One region of the Allobosea sp. P1_B10 genome, then DNA from elsewhere that is predicted to be linked to it. Evidence: predicted binding sites of a transcription regulator. Region 1 holds the regulator's gene; the other holds the start of a gene.
The links. The regulator PhoB, encoded in region 1, activates phosphate uptake and scavenging genes when phosphate is short. The targets are predictions, from matches to a motif close to TGTCATNNANCTGTCAT.
Positions count from the first base shown of each region.

Region 1 (7,136 bases):
CCGCCGCGATTGGCGGCATCATGGCGACGCAGGGCGCGGAGCGCTTCGAGGATGTGCGCGGCCGCCGCGAGGAACGGCGAGAGGGTGACGTCACCATCATCCGCGAGCCCGGCCGCACGATCATCCGCGACGACGACCGCACGATCATTCGGCGCGACGAGACGCAACGGTTCCGCGATCTCGGCATCGACCAGCGCGTCGAGCGCGGCAATGGCGAGACGCGCTCGGTGTTCGAGCGTCCCGACGGCACCCGCATCGTCACGATAACCGACGAGGATGGCCGCCTGATCCGGCGGACCCGCCAGATGCGCGGCGGCGAGGAGTTCGTCATCATCGACAACACGCGTCGCGACCGGCCCGAGCGCTTCTCGGACGAGGTCGTGGTGTTGCCGCCCCCGCCGCTGCCGATGCCGCGCGAGCGCTATATCGTCGACGCTGAGCGCGCCGATGAGCGCCTGCTCTACGAGACCATCACAGCGCCGCCGATCGCGGCGATCCCGCGGCGCTATACGCTCGACGAGGTCCGATACTCACCTGACCTGCGTGCGCGCATGCGCAGCGTCGATATCGACACCATCACCTTCGAGAGTGGGTCCTGGGTCGTCGGCAACGGCCAGGCACAGCGGCTGTCGCTGATCGCGGCATCGATCCGGCAGGCGCTGCAGGCCGCGCCCAACGAGGTCTTCCTGATCGAGGGCCACACGGATGCGGTCGGCAGCGACATCGACAACCTGTCGCTGTCGGACCGTCGCGCGCAGGCCGTGGCCGAGATCATGACGCGTGACTTCGGCGTGCCGCCCGAGAACCTGACGACACAGGGCTATGGCGAGCAATACCTCAAGCTGGCGACGCAGGACGCCGCCCGCGAAAACCGCCGCGTCACACTGCGGCGTATCACGCCACTGCTCACCGGCCAGAGCCGCTGAGAACCTTGGGGAGCGGCCGCTTTGGCCGCTCCCTTCGGCTTTGCCCTCTCAGGGAACCGCAGCGGTATATCCCGGTTGATATCCTAGCGCCCCGGTACCGCGCCGGAGCCCTGTGAAAGGAGCCGAGGTCATGCGCATGCATAAGAGGTTCTTGATCGGTTCACTCCTGCTTGGCCTCAGTGCCGGCGGCGCTGTCGCGCTGGAGCAAACCCGCATTGCCCAGGCCGACCCGGGAACCAGCCTGCAACGGCAACGCGCCCCGGGCATTCCGCTTGCTCCCAGTCCCGGCACGGTCGCAGAACGCGAACGCGCCTTGGGCGATACGGCCCAGCCTTCGCCGCCGGCGCGGCCACGCAATGTGCGACAGGCCAGCAACCCGTCGCAGATCGAGCGTGACCCGCCGATGCCACGCGGCGTGCCCTCGATCATCGCGCCCTAACCGAGCGTTTCGATTTACGATTGCGAAAGATGTCCCTCCTAGCCTGCCGGGCAGGAGAGCCTGACCATGAGCGATTCATCCCTCGCCATCGCGCAAAGCGCCATGGCGACGCGTGCAGCTGCGACACAGCAAGCCCTGCAGACCGAAATGCTGCGCCAGCAGGCCGCCAGCGACCAGGCGGTGCTCGAATTGCTCGAGCAGAGCGTGGCCCAGCAGAAGGCAACGCTCCCGGCTGGCCAGGGCGGCGCCGTCGACATCTCGGCGTGAGCCTGCGGCATGCCCGGCTTGCGGGCCGGCGATCGATCCTGCAGCATCCGCCGGTTGCACCCGCGCGACTTCGCGCCTAGTTTCTCCGTCGTTCCGAGGGGTGCTCGCAAGAGCTGAGATGGTCGCAGGGCCAAACCCGTCGAACCTGATCCGGGTCATACCGGCGGAGGGACTGGAACGCGGCTTACCTTTGGCGTGGCCGCTTAACAGCGACTAACCCGCTCAACCAACCCGGATCTCCTGAACCTTGGACCAAGGAGGAGATCCAGATGAACGTCCCCACCACCACAGACCGGCCAGGCCAGATGACGGCACAGCATATCGATGCCGCCGGCGCTGCCGCCATTCTCGCCCGCGTCGCGTCGCAGCGCCCGCGCGTGCAATGCCTGACCAATACGGTCGCCCAGAACATCACCGCCAACATGCTGCTCGCCTTCGGCGCGATCCCATCCATGGCGATCCATGTCGACGAGGTCGCGGCGATGGCGCGCGGCGCCGGCGCGATCCTGATCAATATCGGCACGATCAATGCCGAGAGCGAACTCGCTATTCCCAAGCTGCTAGAGGCGGCGCGCGATCACGGCAAGCCGCTGGTGTTCGATCCCGTCTTCGTCGAGCTGTCGCCGCTGCGCCAGCATGTTTCGCGCGAGGTCCTGAAGCTTCGTGATGTCGTGGTCCGTGGCAACGCCACCGAAATGGCGGCGCTCGGCTCGGCGCTCGACGATGCCCGCGAGCGCAACCTGACCTGCGTCACCACCGGCAGGGTCGACCTGATCGAGGGCGCGTCGGGCCAGTATCGCGTCGCGCATGGCCACCCGCTGATGACCAAAGTGACCGGGGTCGGCTGCGCGGCCGGCGCCCTGATCGCAGCCTGCTGCGCCGTCGAGAGCGATTTTGCCCGCGCGGCGGCGGCGGCGCTGATCGCTTATGGTATCGCCGGCGAGATCGCAGCCCAGCGCTCCAGGGGCCCCGGCAGTTTTGGCGTCGAGCTGATCGACGCGCTGGCCGCCATCGATGAAGCGACGCTGCGTGCGGGCATGGGAGAACAACAGTGAGCGTCGATATCCTGCTTTACGGCATCGTCGATCCGCAGATCGGGAGGGGTCGGTCGCTGGCAGAACTCTCCGCCGCTGCGGCTCGTGGCGGGGCCACGCTGATCCAGTACCGCGCCAAGGACGCCTCGACCCGCGAGATGGTCCGCGAGGCGCGAGCCATCAAGGCGGCGCTGGCTGGCACAGGCGTGCCGCTATTGATCAATGACCGCATCGACGTCGCGCTGGCCTCAGGCGCGGACGGCGTCCATGTCGGAGCCGACGACATGGAGCTTGCCGATGCGCGCCGCCTGCTCGGCGAAAGCGCGATCATCGGTGCCACGCTGAAAAACGCCAGCGAGTTGCCCTATCGCGGCTCGGCGCGGATCGACTATGCCTGCATCGGCGGAATCTTCGCGACGGTCCACAAGGACAATGCCGACGCACCGCTCGGGCTCGATGGCTATGCCGCGCTGCGCGAACAGGCCCGCACGGTGCTGGGCGCGCTGCCAATCGGCGCGATCGCGGGCATCACGGCGCAGAATGCGGCGAGTGTGATGGCAGCGGGAGCAGACGGCATCGCCGTGATCGGCGCGGTGTTCGGCGGCGATGATGTCGAGGGCGATACGCGCCGGCTGCGCGCGGCTCTCTGAGCGACGCACCACCGTCATTGCGAGGAGCGCAGCGACGAAGCAATCCAGCAGGGCGTAGCGCTCTACAAAGACTGGATTGCTTCGCTGCGCTCGCAATGACGACTCAGCCGATCAGACAGAGTTTTGACCGTCGTCACGGGTTCCGGGCTCGCCCCTGTGGGGCACCCCGGAATGACGACGGAGGCTGTGCCCTCAGCTGCGCGCAAACGTCTCGTCGAAGGCGTAGCCTGAGCCCCGCACCGTGCGCAGCGGGTCCTTGGCGTCGCCCGGCGTGATCGCCTTGCGCAGGCGCCCGACATGCACGTCGACCGTGCGCTCGTCGATATAGACGTCGCGGCCCCAGACGGCGTCGAGCAGCTGGGCGCGCGAATAGACGCGGCCGGGAGCCTGCATCAGGAATTCAAGCAGCCGGAACTCAGTCGGGCCCAGATGCAGCTCTGTACCGGCGCGGCGGACGCGGCGGGTGGTGCGGTCGAGTTCGAGATCGCCCGCCGTCAGCAGCCCTGCGACATGGCCGGGCTTGGCCCGGCGCAGCAGCGCCTGGATGCGCGCGATCAGTTCCGGCAGAGAGAACGGCTTGACGACATAGTCGTCGGCGCCGGTCGCCAGGCCGCGCACGCGCTCGGTCTCCTCGCCGCGTGCGGTCAGCATGATGATCGGTACGCGCTCTGTGTCGCGGCGGGTCCGCAGGCGCCGGCAAAGTTCGATTCCAGACAGCCCCGGCAGCATCCAGTCGAGCAGGACGAGGTCGGGCGTGTGGTCGCGAAGGTGCAGTTCGGCGTCGTCGCCGCGCGCGACGCTGTCGACCTCAAAGCCTTCGGCCTCCAGGTTGTAGCGCAGCAGGAGCGTCAACGGCTCCTCGTCCTCGACGATCAGGATGCGTGCGGGCATGGCGCGTTTCCGTTTGAAGACTTGACGTCATGGTCGGGCTTGACCCGACCATCTCTGGACCAATGCAATTCTGTCATGAGATTCTCGGGTCTGCGCTTCGCTTCGCCCGAGAATGACGCGTCCGCATTGGCCGTACGTATCACCGCCCCGTGACGGCCTCGACGCTGATGTCTGTGGTGTCGATCTTCGGGCGATTGAGATCGAGCGACTCGCCGGTAACCAGATAGTGGATGGTCTCGGCGATGTTGGTGGTGTGGTCGCCGATACGCTCGACGTTCTTGGCGCAGAACAGGAGATGCGTGCAGAAGGTGATGTTGCGCGGATCTTCCATCATATAGGTCAGCAGCTCGCGGAAGAGCGAGGTGTAGAGCGCATCGATCTCGCCATCACGGTGCCAGACCTCCAGCGCCTTCTGCTCATTGCCGGCGGCATAGGCGTCGAGAACGTCCTTGAGCTGGGCCTGCACCAGGCGGCTCATATGCTCGAGGCCGACCACGGCGCGATGCGGCGGCTGGAACTGGCCGGAGATAGCGACCGCGCGCTTAGCGATGTTCTTGGCGAGATCGCCGACGCGCTCGATGTCCGAGGCGATGCGGATCGCCGAGATCAGCTCGCGCAGGTCGTTGGCGAGCGGCTGGCGGCGCGCGATGGTCAGCACCGCCCGCTCCTCGACATCGCGCTGCAGGTTGTCGAGCCGCTGGTCGGCGGCGATCACCTTCTGCGCCAGGGTGGTGTCGCGACGCACCAGCGCGACGGTGGAATCGCCGAGCATGCGCTCGGACATGCCGCCCATCTCGGCAAGGCTGCGGCGCAGCGATTCCAGTTCGGCGTCATAGGAGCGGACGATGTGGTCGGACATGGCGTTATTCCCTTGGCGGCGCGGGCTGGAGAGCGGATCGTCTGGAACGCTTCAGCCGAAGCGGCCGGTCACGTAGTCCTGCGTCTGCCTCTTATGCGGGTTCATGAAGATGGTGTTGGTCGGCGCGAACTCGATGACCTCGCCGAGATACATGAAGGCGGTGTACTGCGAGATACGAGCCGCCTGCTGCATGTTGTGGGTCACGATGACGATCGTGAAGTCGGTCTTCAACTGCTCCAGCAGGTCCTCGATCTTGCCGGTCGAGATCGGGTCCAGCGCCGAGGTCGGCTCGTCGAACAGGATGACCTCGGGGCGCTGCGCGATGGTGCGCGCAATGCACAGCCGCTGCTGCTGTCCGCCCGACAGGCCCATGCCGGAGGCCTTGAGCTTGTCCTTGACCTCGTCCCAGAGCGCGGCGCGACGCAGGGCGCCCTCGACGCGGTCGTCGAGCTCGGATTTCGGCGGCTTCTCGTAGAGGCGGATGCCGAAGGCGACGTTGTCGTAGATCGACATCGGGAAGGGCGTCGGCTTCTGGAAGACCATGCCGATGCGCGAGCGCAGCTCGTTGACGTCGATATCGTTGGAGATGACGTTGCGCCCGTCGAGCATGACCTCGCCGGTGGCCCGCTGCTCGGGATAGAGCGAGTAGATGCGGTTGAAGATGCGCAGCAGGGTCGACTTGCCGCAGCCCGAGGGGCCGATCAGCGCCGTGACATGGCGGTCGCGGAAATCGAGGTTCACGCCCTTCAGGGCCTTGTGCTCGCCATAGTAGAAATCGAGGTTCTTGACCGCGATCCGCACCGGGGCTTCGGCATCGAGCGTCTGCGGGGAGAGTTCAAGGGTCGAAAGCATCGACAGGTTCCTTCAGATCGGACGCGACGGGGTCTGACGTCGGGCTGTTGTTTTGCGGCGGCTTATCTGGAGCCGCGCACTATGCGGCGGGCGATGAGCGAGAGCACGAGGATCGAGACCGTGATGATCAGCGAGCCCGCCCAGGCGAGCTGCTGCCAGTTCTCGTAAGGGGCCGAGGCGAACTGGTAGATCGTCACCGGCAGGTTGGAGACGCCGCCGACCAGCGAGGGCGAGAACCAGAAATTGTTGTTCAGCGCGGTGAAGAGCAGGGGCGCGGTCTCGCCGGCGATGCGGGCGAGCGCCAGCAGGATGCCGGTGACCATGCCCGATTTCGCGGCGCGCCAGGTCACCGAGGTGATCACGACGGAGGGTGGGGCGCCGAGCGCGGCACCGGCCTCGCGCAGCGGCGCCGGGACCAGACGCAGCATGTCCTCGGTGGTGCGCACGATGACGGGGATCGCGATGATGCCGAGCGCGACGCCGCCGGCCCAGCCGGAATAGCCGCGGAAGGGCTCGACCAGCACGACATAGACGAACAGGCCGATCAGGATCGAGGGCGCCGACAGCAGGATGTCGTTGACGAAGCGGATCAGGTTGGCGAGCTTCGAGCCGCGGCCGTACTCGGCGAGATAGGTGCCCGCGAGCACCCCGATCGGGGTCGCGACGACAATGCCGAGGAAGGTCAGCACGACGGAGCCGACGATGGCGTTGGCGAGGCCGCCACCTTCCGAGCCCGGCCCGGGCATGGTCTGGGTGAAGGTCGCGGCGGAGAGACCGCCGATGCCCTTCACGACCAGCATGCCGAGGATCCAGAACAGGACGAAGATCGCGACGAAAGTGAAGCCGGCGGCGGTGAGCTTCATCAGGCGGTCGGCGGTGCGGCGCGACTGGCGCACGCGGCCCCAGGGGGCATGCGGCAATTCGCGGACGGTGGAGGGTGTCGTCATGCTCATGATCGGCTTCCGCTCAATAGGCCTTGACGCGCGAGACGAGGATGCGCGCGATGACGAGGACGACGAAGGTGACGAAGAACAGGATGCAGCCGAGCGCGATCAGGGCGTTGAGCTGCAGGCCCATCGCCTCGTTGAACTCGTTGGCGATGCGCGAGGCGATGGTCGAGCCTGGATCCATGATCGAGGCCGAGAGCCGGTTGGCGTTGCCGACCACGAAGGTCACGGCCATGGTCTCACCGAGCGCGCGTCCCAGCCCCAGCATGAT
Region 1 covers NZ_JBFTZP010000003.1:36,209-43,344, reverse strand. The annotation lists gene AC1D2L_RS07720 (OmpA family protein) at 1-926, shown strand, start outside; gene AC1D2L_RS07715 (hypothetical protein) at 1,078-1,365, shown strand; gene AC1D2L_RS07710 (hypothetical protein) at 1,432-1,632, shown strand; TPP riboswitch at 1,719-1,822, shown strand; gene thiM (hydroxyethylthiazole kinase) at 1,902-2,687, shown strand; gene thiE (thiamine phosphate synthase) at 2,684-3,316, shown strand; gene phoB (phosphate regulon transcriptional regulator PhoB) at 3,509-4,207, opposite strand; gene phoU (phosphate signaling complex protein PhoU) at 4,347-5,066, opposite strand; gene pstB (phosphate ABC transporter ATP-binding protein PstB) at 5,118-5,918, opposite strand; gene pstA (phosphate ABC transporter permease PstA) at 5,981-6,871, opposite strand; gene pstC (phosphate ABC transporter permease subunit PstC) at 6,885-7,136, opposite strand, start outside.

Region 2 (7,136 bases), on a different contig from region 1:
GACGTCATCGGCTCGCACCCGCACGATCCCTCTTCGCCCCATCGAGGCTGCCCAGTTGCCGGAAGCCGTGTCGCTGCTCGAGCGCGGCTTCCCTGGGCAGGACGGTGATTTCTGGCGTCGTGGCCTCGATCGCCTCGCAGCCTCGCAGAACGGGGGATACGGCTATTTTCTCGATGCAGCCGGGGTCAGCGTCGGCATCATGCTAGCCCTGCGCAGCGTCCGTCATCACGCCGACGGGCCACCCGGCGACGTCATCAACCTGTCGAGCTGGTTCATCGAGCCGGCGCATCGCTGGCGGGCGCCGATGATGCTGCGCGCCGTCCTCGACCAGAATGACGGGGTCTTCACGGATCTGACAGCGGCCCCCCAGCTGTACAAGCTCAACGAGACCCTGGGCTTTTCGATCTGGAACAGCGGCATGATCCTCGCGGCCGCCGCCCCCTTCGCCGCGCTGCCTGGCCCTCGCGGCGCGAAGGTTCTGAGCGTCGCCGCAGCCGCTTCCCTGCTGAGCGCGCCGCAGGCTGCGATGCTCGACTGGCATGTCCGGGAGGGCTGCATTGCCGGCGTGCTGCGCGAGGGCGACACGATCACACCGCTGCTGTTTCGCCCGATCCGGCGCAAAGGCATCCGGTTTGCGCAGGTGATCTATGCCGAGAGCCGGAGCGCGGCCATCCGCAATCTCCCGGCCGTCATGCGGTTCCTCGCACGCCACGGCATCCTGTTCGTCTCCCTCGACGCGCATCGCGAGGACTGTCCGCCCGGCGCCTATTTCCGGGCCGGTCGGCAGCGCTTCTGGCGGGGGCCGATCACGCGCGACCGGCTCGATTACGCCTATTCCGAGCTCGTCCTCTTCGGCGTCTCCTAGGGCTGCCGGGGGCGTCGCCGATGGTCCTGCGGAAAACGCTGCTCTACGTTCCGGCGGGCATGCTGGGGCCGCTGATCCAGCTCGCCACGATCCTGGTGCTGACCTATTGGCTCTCGCCATCGCAGCTCGGCATCTACGCGATGGTGGTGGCCTTGCAGGATCTCGCGCAGATCGCGACCCTGTCCTGGTGGTCGCAATATGTGCTGCGCTATCTCGAGGAACGCGCGCCTGACATCCGCGCGCGCCAGGACCGGACGGAGACCGGCATCCTGCTGGCGACGGGCGTGGTCCAGGCCCTGCTGGTGTCGGCTTTCATGCTCGTCCTCGACGATGATCTCCCCGACGCTGAGCTTGTCGCCAGCGCGGCACTGGCCGGCGTGCTGCGTAGCCTGGTCACGCATTGGAGCGTGCGTGCGCGCGCGGCACAGCATATCGGCCTGCATGCCTTTGCGCAGATCGCGGGGCCTGGCCTGAGCCTCGCCTTTGCGCTGCTCGGCTTTACGCTGCTGGAGGCGAGCCTGACCGTCGCCTTTCTGGCGATGGCCCTGGCGCATCTCGTCGTGGCAGCGGTGATGGCGCCACGGGTTGCTCTCACCAGGCTGGCCGGCGGCATCGACCGCCCCATTCTGGTGGCCGCGTATCGCTACGGAGCCTTCACCACCCTCGGCGCCGGGTTGGCCTGGGTCTCGATGCAGAGCGTGCGCTTCATCACCGATGCCGCGCTCGGCACGGCTGCCGTCGGCCTGCTCCATGTCGGCTGGGGCATTGGCCAGCGCATCGCGACGCAGCTTGGCGTACTAGCTACGACCGCGCTGTTCCCGATCGCGGCAAGCACCGCGCGTGAAAAGGGCATCGAGGCCGGCGTGAAGCAGTTGCTGGTGGCCGGGCCTATCCTGCTCGCCGTCCTGGTGCCGGCGACCGTCGGGCTGTTCAGCGTGGCCGAGCCCTTCGCCCGGCTTGTGACGGCGCCAGAATTCCACGACGCCACCGCTGAGATCCTGCCTTATGCGATGCTCGCCGGGGCGGTCCGCGTCTTCCGACATCACTATCTCGACGAGATTCTCCAGCTCAGCGAGCAGCCCCGCATCATGGCGGCGCTCGACGCGGTCGAGGCGCTGTCGACGGTTGTCTTCTGCGGCATTGGAGCCGTGTTCTATGGATTGCTCGGCGGCATCGTCGGCTGCCTGATCGCCGCCATGCTGGCAACCGCGCTCGGCCTCGCTATCATCGCCCGTCGCCATGGCCCGCCGGTCTCGTTGCGCGCCTTGGTCGCGACAGGGCTGGCGGCTGCGGTGATGCTCGCGGCGCTGTGGCAGCTGCCGGCGCCCGTGGGCATAGGCAGTCTGGTCGCCGTAGCACTGGCATCGGGATCGGCCTATGCCGCGACCTATGCGCTGGTCGAGCACCGCGCATTGCTGGCGCTGCTGCGCCGCTGACGGCAGCCCACAGTCCGCCCCGCAGTCAGATCATCCGCGAGCGCAGCGTCGTCGTGACGATTTCGGTCGCCACCACGATTACGAAGATGACCACGAGCACGAGCCCGACCTGATCCCAGTAGAGATTGTCCATCGAGGCCTGCAGCGCCACACCAAGGCCGCCGGCCCCGACCAGTCCCAGCACCGCGCTTTCGCGCACATTGATGTCCCAGCGGAACAGGCTTACGGCCAGGAAGGCCGGCTTCACCTGCGGCCAGAAGCCCTTGAGCAGCACGGCCCGCTGCGGCGCTCCCGCGGCGCGCAGGGCCTCGATCGGCCCCGCCTTGGCCTCTTCGATCGCCTCGGCCAGGAATTTCCCGGTAAACCCGATGGAATGCACGGCGATCGCCATGACGCCGGCCAGCGCGCCGGGCCCGAAGATGGCGACGAAGAGCAGCGCCCAGACCAGCGTGTGGATCGAACGCGTCGCCACCAGGATGAAGCGGCCGAGCGCATTGACCAGCGGTGAGGCCGTCACATTGCGAGCGCACATCAGCGCCACCGGCGTCGCGAGCCCGATCGCCAGGATGGTGCCGAGTGTTGCCGTGTGCAGCGTCTCGACCAGCGCCTCGGCTACGGTCTTGCCGAAATAGCTCCAGTCGATCGGCCACATCCGGCCGAACAGGTCGGCTGTCTGCTGCGGCGCATCGTACAGGAATTCGGGGATGACCTCGATGGTCTGCAGAGACCAGCCGAGCGCGGCGGCAGCCAGCCCCCAGAAGGCCAGCCGCAACCAGCGTTCGAGCGGGCTGAAGCGACGCCAGAGGCGCCCCTCCGGCCGCTCGATCACGACGCCCGAGGGTGCCTCGTCCTGATAGACCCGGCGCATGAAGGCCGAGAGAACCTCGCCCGCCATCACCGTGACGATGATCGCGATGATGATGGTCAGCACGAAATCATAGTCGAAGCGCTGGAAGGCTGTGAACAGGGTGGCCCCGATGCCGCCGCCCCCGACCAGGCCGACGAGGGCGGAATTGCGCAGGTTGGAATCGAGCTGATAGGCGGCAAAGCCGATGAAACGCGGCAGGACTTGGGGCACCACCCCCATGGTCACGACCGAGAGGAACGGCGCGCCCGTCGCGCGCAGCGCCTCGATCGGCTTCATCGACATCTCCTCTATCGCCTCCGCGATGAGCTTCGCGATGAAGCCCAGCGTCGCGATCACCAGCGCCATCACGCCCGCCAGCGCCCCGAACCCGACCGCCTTGACGAACAGGATCGCGACGATGACCGGATGGAAGGTCCGGCACAGCGCAATCACCCCGCGTGCCGCGATGGTGACGGGCAGCGGCATCAGGTTTCGCGCCGCAAACAGCCCCAGAGGCAAGGCCAGGAGCACGCCGGCCGCGGTCGCGATGATCGCGATCTGAAGCGATTCCAGCATGCCATCCAGCAGCAACTGCATCTTGTCGGCGGCGACGTTGGGCGGAAACATCCGGCCCAGGAATTTCGCACCATTGTCCAGGCCCTGGACGAAGCGCTCCCAGCGGATGTCGAGGATACGCGCGGCATAGGCGACATAGCCGAGGAAGACCGCGGCGCCGATCCGCAGCGGCCAGTTCGTGGGGAAGGCGCGCTGCCGCAGGCTTCCCGAAGACGCAGCCGGCGCGCTCATTCCATCCAGCCCTCGCCGCCATAGATCTCGGCGAGATGGCTGTCCTGGAGGCCGCCCGGCGGGCCGTCATAGACGACGAGCCCCTTCGACATGCCGATGATGCGCAGCGCGTAGCGCCGTGCCAGCGCGACGTTGTGGATGTTGACGAGCACGGGGATGTCGCGGTCGCGTCCGACCTTGGCGAGCAGCTCCATGATCTCGACGGAGGTTTTCGGGTCGAGCGACGAGGTCGGCTCGTCGGCGAGAACGAGGTCGGGCTCCTGCATCACGGCGCGGGCGATGCCGACGCGCTGGCGCTGGCCGCCCGAGAGCTGGTCGGCGCGGCGGGTCGCGAACTCGCCCAGCCCCACCGAATCCAGCAGCGAGAAGGCGCGCGCGATGTCTGCATCCGAGAAGCGTCGCGTCCAGGCGCGCCAGACCGGGACGTAACCCAACCGTCCGCACAGCACGTTTTCGATCACGGTCAGGCGCTCGACCAGATTGTATTCCTGGAAGACCATGCCCAGCCGGCGGCGCGCCTGGCGCAGCGCCTCGCCCTGGAGTTTCGCCAAATCGACGCCGCCGAGCACGATCGAGCCCGATGTCGGGTCGACCAGGCGGTTGATGCAGCGGATCAGCGTCGACTTGCCGGTTCCCGACGGACCGATGATCGCGACGATGCCGGGCTCCGACACCTCCAGCGAGATGTCGCGGAGCACGGGTTGGCCGGGCCGATACTCTTTGACCAGGTTTCGAATGACGAGCGCCCGGCCCTGGCCGGACGCCTCAGGCAGGGCGCTCATGGATCGTGAACCTGGTTTGAGGACTGCGTCGCGCGATCAGGGAGCCTTGGCAGGCGCGGCCTTCTTCTTGGCCATCTCGTCGGCCTCGCGCTTGGCCTCGATCTCGTAGGCGGACTTGTTGTACGGCGTGCCCGATTTCTCGGCGACTTCGCGCACCACCGCCCAGTCCTTCTGGTAGCTGATCGGCAGGAAGCGGTCGTCGCCGTTGAACTCCTTGGTCATTTCCGGAGTGAAGCGGAAGGAGAAGAAGCAGTCCGTCAGCTTCTTGGCGAGCTCGGGTTTCAGATCGTGGGCGTAGGCGAAGGACGAGGTCGGGAAGATCGGGCTGCGATAGATCTCGCGCACGTCTTCCTTCTTGATCGTGCCGCGCACGATCATGCGCTCATAGACGTCGCCGGCGACCGCACCCATGTCGTAGTCGCCCGATACGACGCCGAGCAACGACTTGTCGTGCCCGCCCGACATGAGCGGCTTGTAGTCGGTGTCGGCGGTCAGCCCCTGTTCCGGGAAAAGCACGCGTGGCGCGAGATTGCCGGAGTTCGACGAGGGCGAGGTGTGGGCGACCTTCTTGCCCTTGAGATCGGACAGCTTCTGGAAGGGGCTCGACGCCTTGACCACCGCGACGAGGTTGTAGCCACGCACCTCGGTCCCCGCCCCTTTGGCCGCGAACGGCACTGCACCTGCGAGATTGACCGCGAAGCCAGTCGGCCCGGTCGAGAAGCCGGCGAAATGCAGGCGGCCCGAGCGCATCGCCTCGATCTCGGCAGAGTTCGACTGCACGGGGTAGTAGACAATGCGCTTGCCGGTGCAGGTCGCGAGATGGTCGGTCAGCGGCTTGAAGATGTTGGCGTAGACGGCAGGGTCCTCGACCGGGGTATAGGCCCAGACCAGCGCGGACGGGTCCTTCCACTTCTTCGGGTCGGTCGGCGCGTCGGCCACCAGATCCTTGTTCGCGTCGCAATACAGCGTGTCGAGCTGGCCACTGGCGGGGCAGGCCTCCTGCGCATTGGCGGGGGCGACGGAACCGGCGCCCAGAGCGAGCAGCAAGGAGGTCGTGGCGGCGAGATGCGGTAGCTTGAAGCTCATGGAACGGTCCTCCCGAGGCGCCTATTGTCTGGCTTCCCTTTGGTATGTGACATAAAACTGTCACATTCCACCCGCGCCGGCCGGAGCCGACTAAGACTTAAGGCGAATACGACAGCCCCGCTTATGCCCTCGACGGTCGCGCCACGGCCACGTCGGTGCCGGCCCGATCGTCTCCGGAAACCCGTACCGGGCCGCAAATTCGCCGTTTATGGGCGCCCGCGAGCGAAGTGACGCTGAAACGGGTTTGACCCGCGTCCGGCTAGCATCGTCCGCCGGAAACCACAGGGCCTCTCGCCTCAGTCCTTCAGATTGTATATCATCTACAAAATGACACCGGGTGGGGGAGCTTGGTTGTGATCGCGAGTGATGAGAACAGCTGGCTGGCCTTCGCGGACCTGATGGTCGCCGAGAGCGGCTCGATCCTGCGTGATGCGGCATCCGTTCGCCCGGACGTCGAGGTCAAGCCGGACCGCAGCTTCGTCACGGCGCTGGATGCGCGGATCGAACGCCGCCTGCGCGAGATGATCGCCGATCGGTTCCCGCGCCATGGCATCATCGGCGAGGAGGACGAACCGATCAATCCGGACGCCGAGTTCGTCTGGGTGCTCGATCCCATCGACGGCACCGCAGCCTTCATCGCCGGCATGCCGGTCTATGGCACCCTGATCTCCCTGATGCGCGATGGCGTGCCGATCCTGGGCGTCATCGACCACCCGGTGACCGGCGACCGCTGGATCGGCTTCGAGGGCCGTTCCACGACGCATAACGGCGCGCCTTGCCGGACCCGCGCCTGCGGCGGCCTGGCCGAGGCGATCATCTCCGCCAGCAATCCCGATTTCTTCGACGACGAGGAGCGCCCGGCGCTCGACGCCATGCGCGCCGCGACCGCCTGGCGGATCTGGGGCGGCGCCTGCATGAGCTACGGGCTGCTCGCCTCGGGGCGCACCGACGCCGCCATCGACACCCGCCTCAAGCTCTGGGACTTTGCGCCCTTCCGCCCGATCCTCGAAGGCGCCGGCGGCATCATCACCGACTGGGAGGGCGCTCCGATCACGCAGCAGACGGGCAAGCGAATTCTGGCGGCCGGCGATCCGGCGCGCCATCGCGACGCCCTGCGCCTGGTCGAACAGGCCATGAAGAACTGACATCACCGGCTCCGAGACGGCGACGATCCGCCGGGGCGGCCATTGCGGAGGGGTAACATGGGTATCGCGATCGAGGACCTCGCCGTGGCTTATGGCGGGCAAAGGGTGATCGACGGCCTCGAGCTCACGATCGAGCCCGGCTCCTTCTTCACCCTTCTCGGCCCCAGC
Region 2 covers NZ_JBFTZP010000002.1:13,125-20,260, reverse strand. The annotation lists gene AC1D2L_RS04765 (hypothetical protein) at 1-865, shown strand, start outside; gene AC1D2L_RS04760 (lipopolysaccharide biosynthesis protein) at 886-2,301, shown strand; gene phnE (phosphonate ABC transporter, permease protein PhnE) at 2,327-3,955, opposite strand; gene phnC (phosphonate ABC transporter ATP-binding protein) at 3,952-4,737, opposite strand; gene phnD (phosphate/phosphite/phosphonate ABC transporter substrate-binding protein) at 4,774-5,823, opposite strand; gene AC1D2L_RS04740 (inositol monophosphatase family protein) at 6,177-6,968, shown strand; gene AC1D2L_RS04735 (ABC transporter ATP-binding protein) at 7,026-7,136, shown strand, end outside.
Region 2: phnD (phosphate/phosphite/phosphonate ABC transporter substrate-binding protein) is a predicted target of PhoB. The motif match lies at 5,871-5,887, and genes of this name have one in related genera.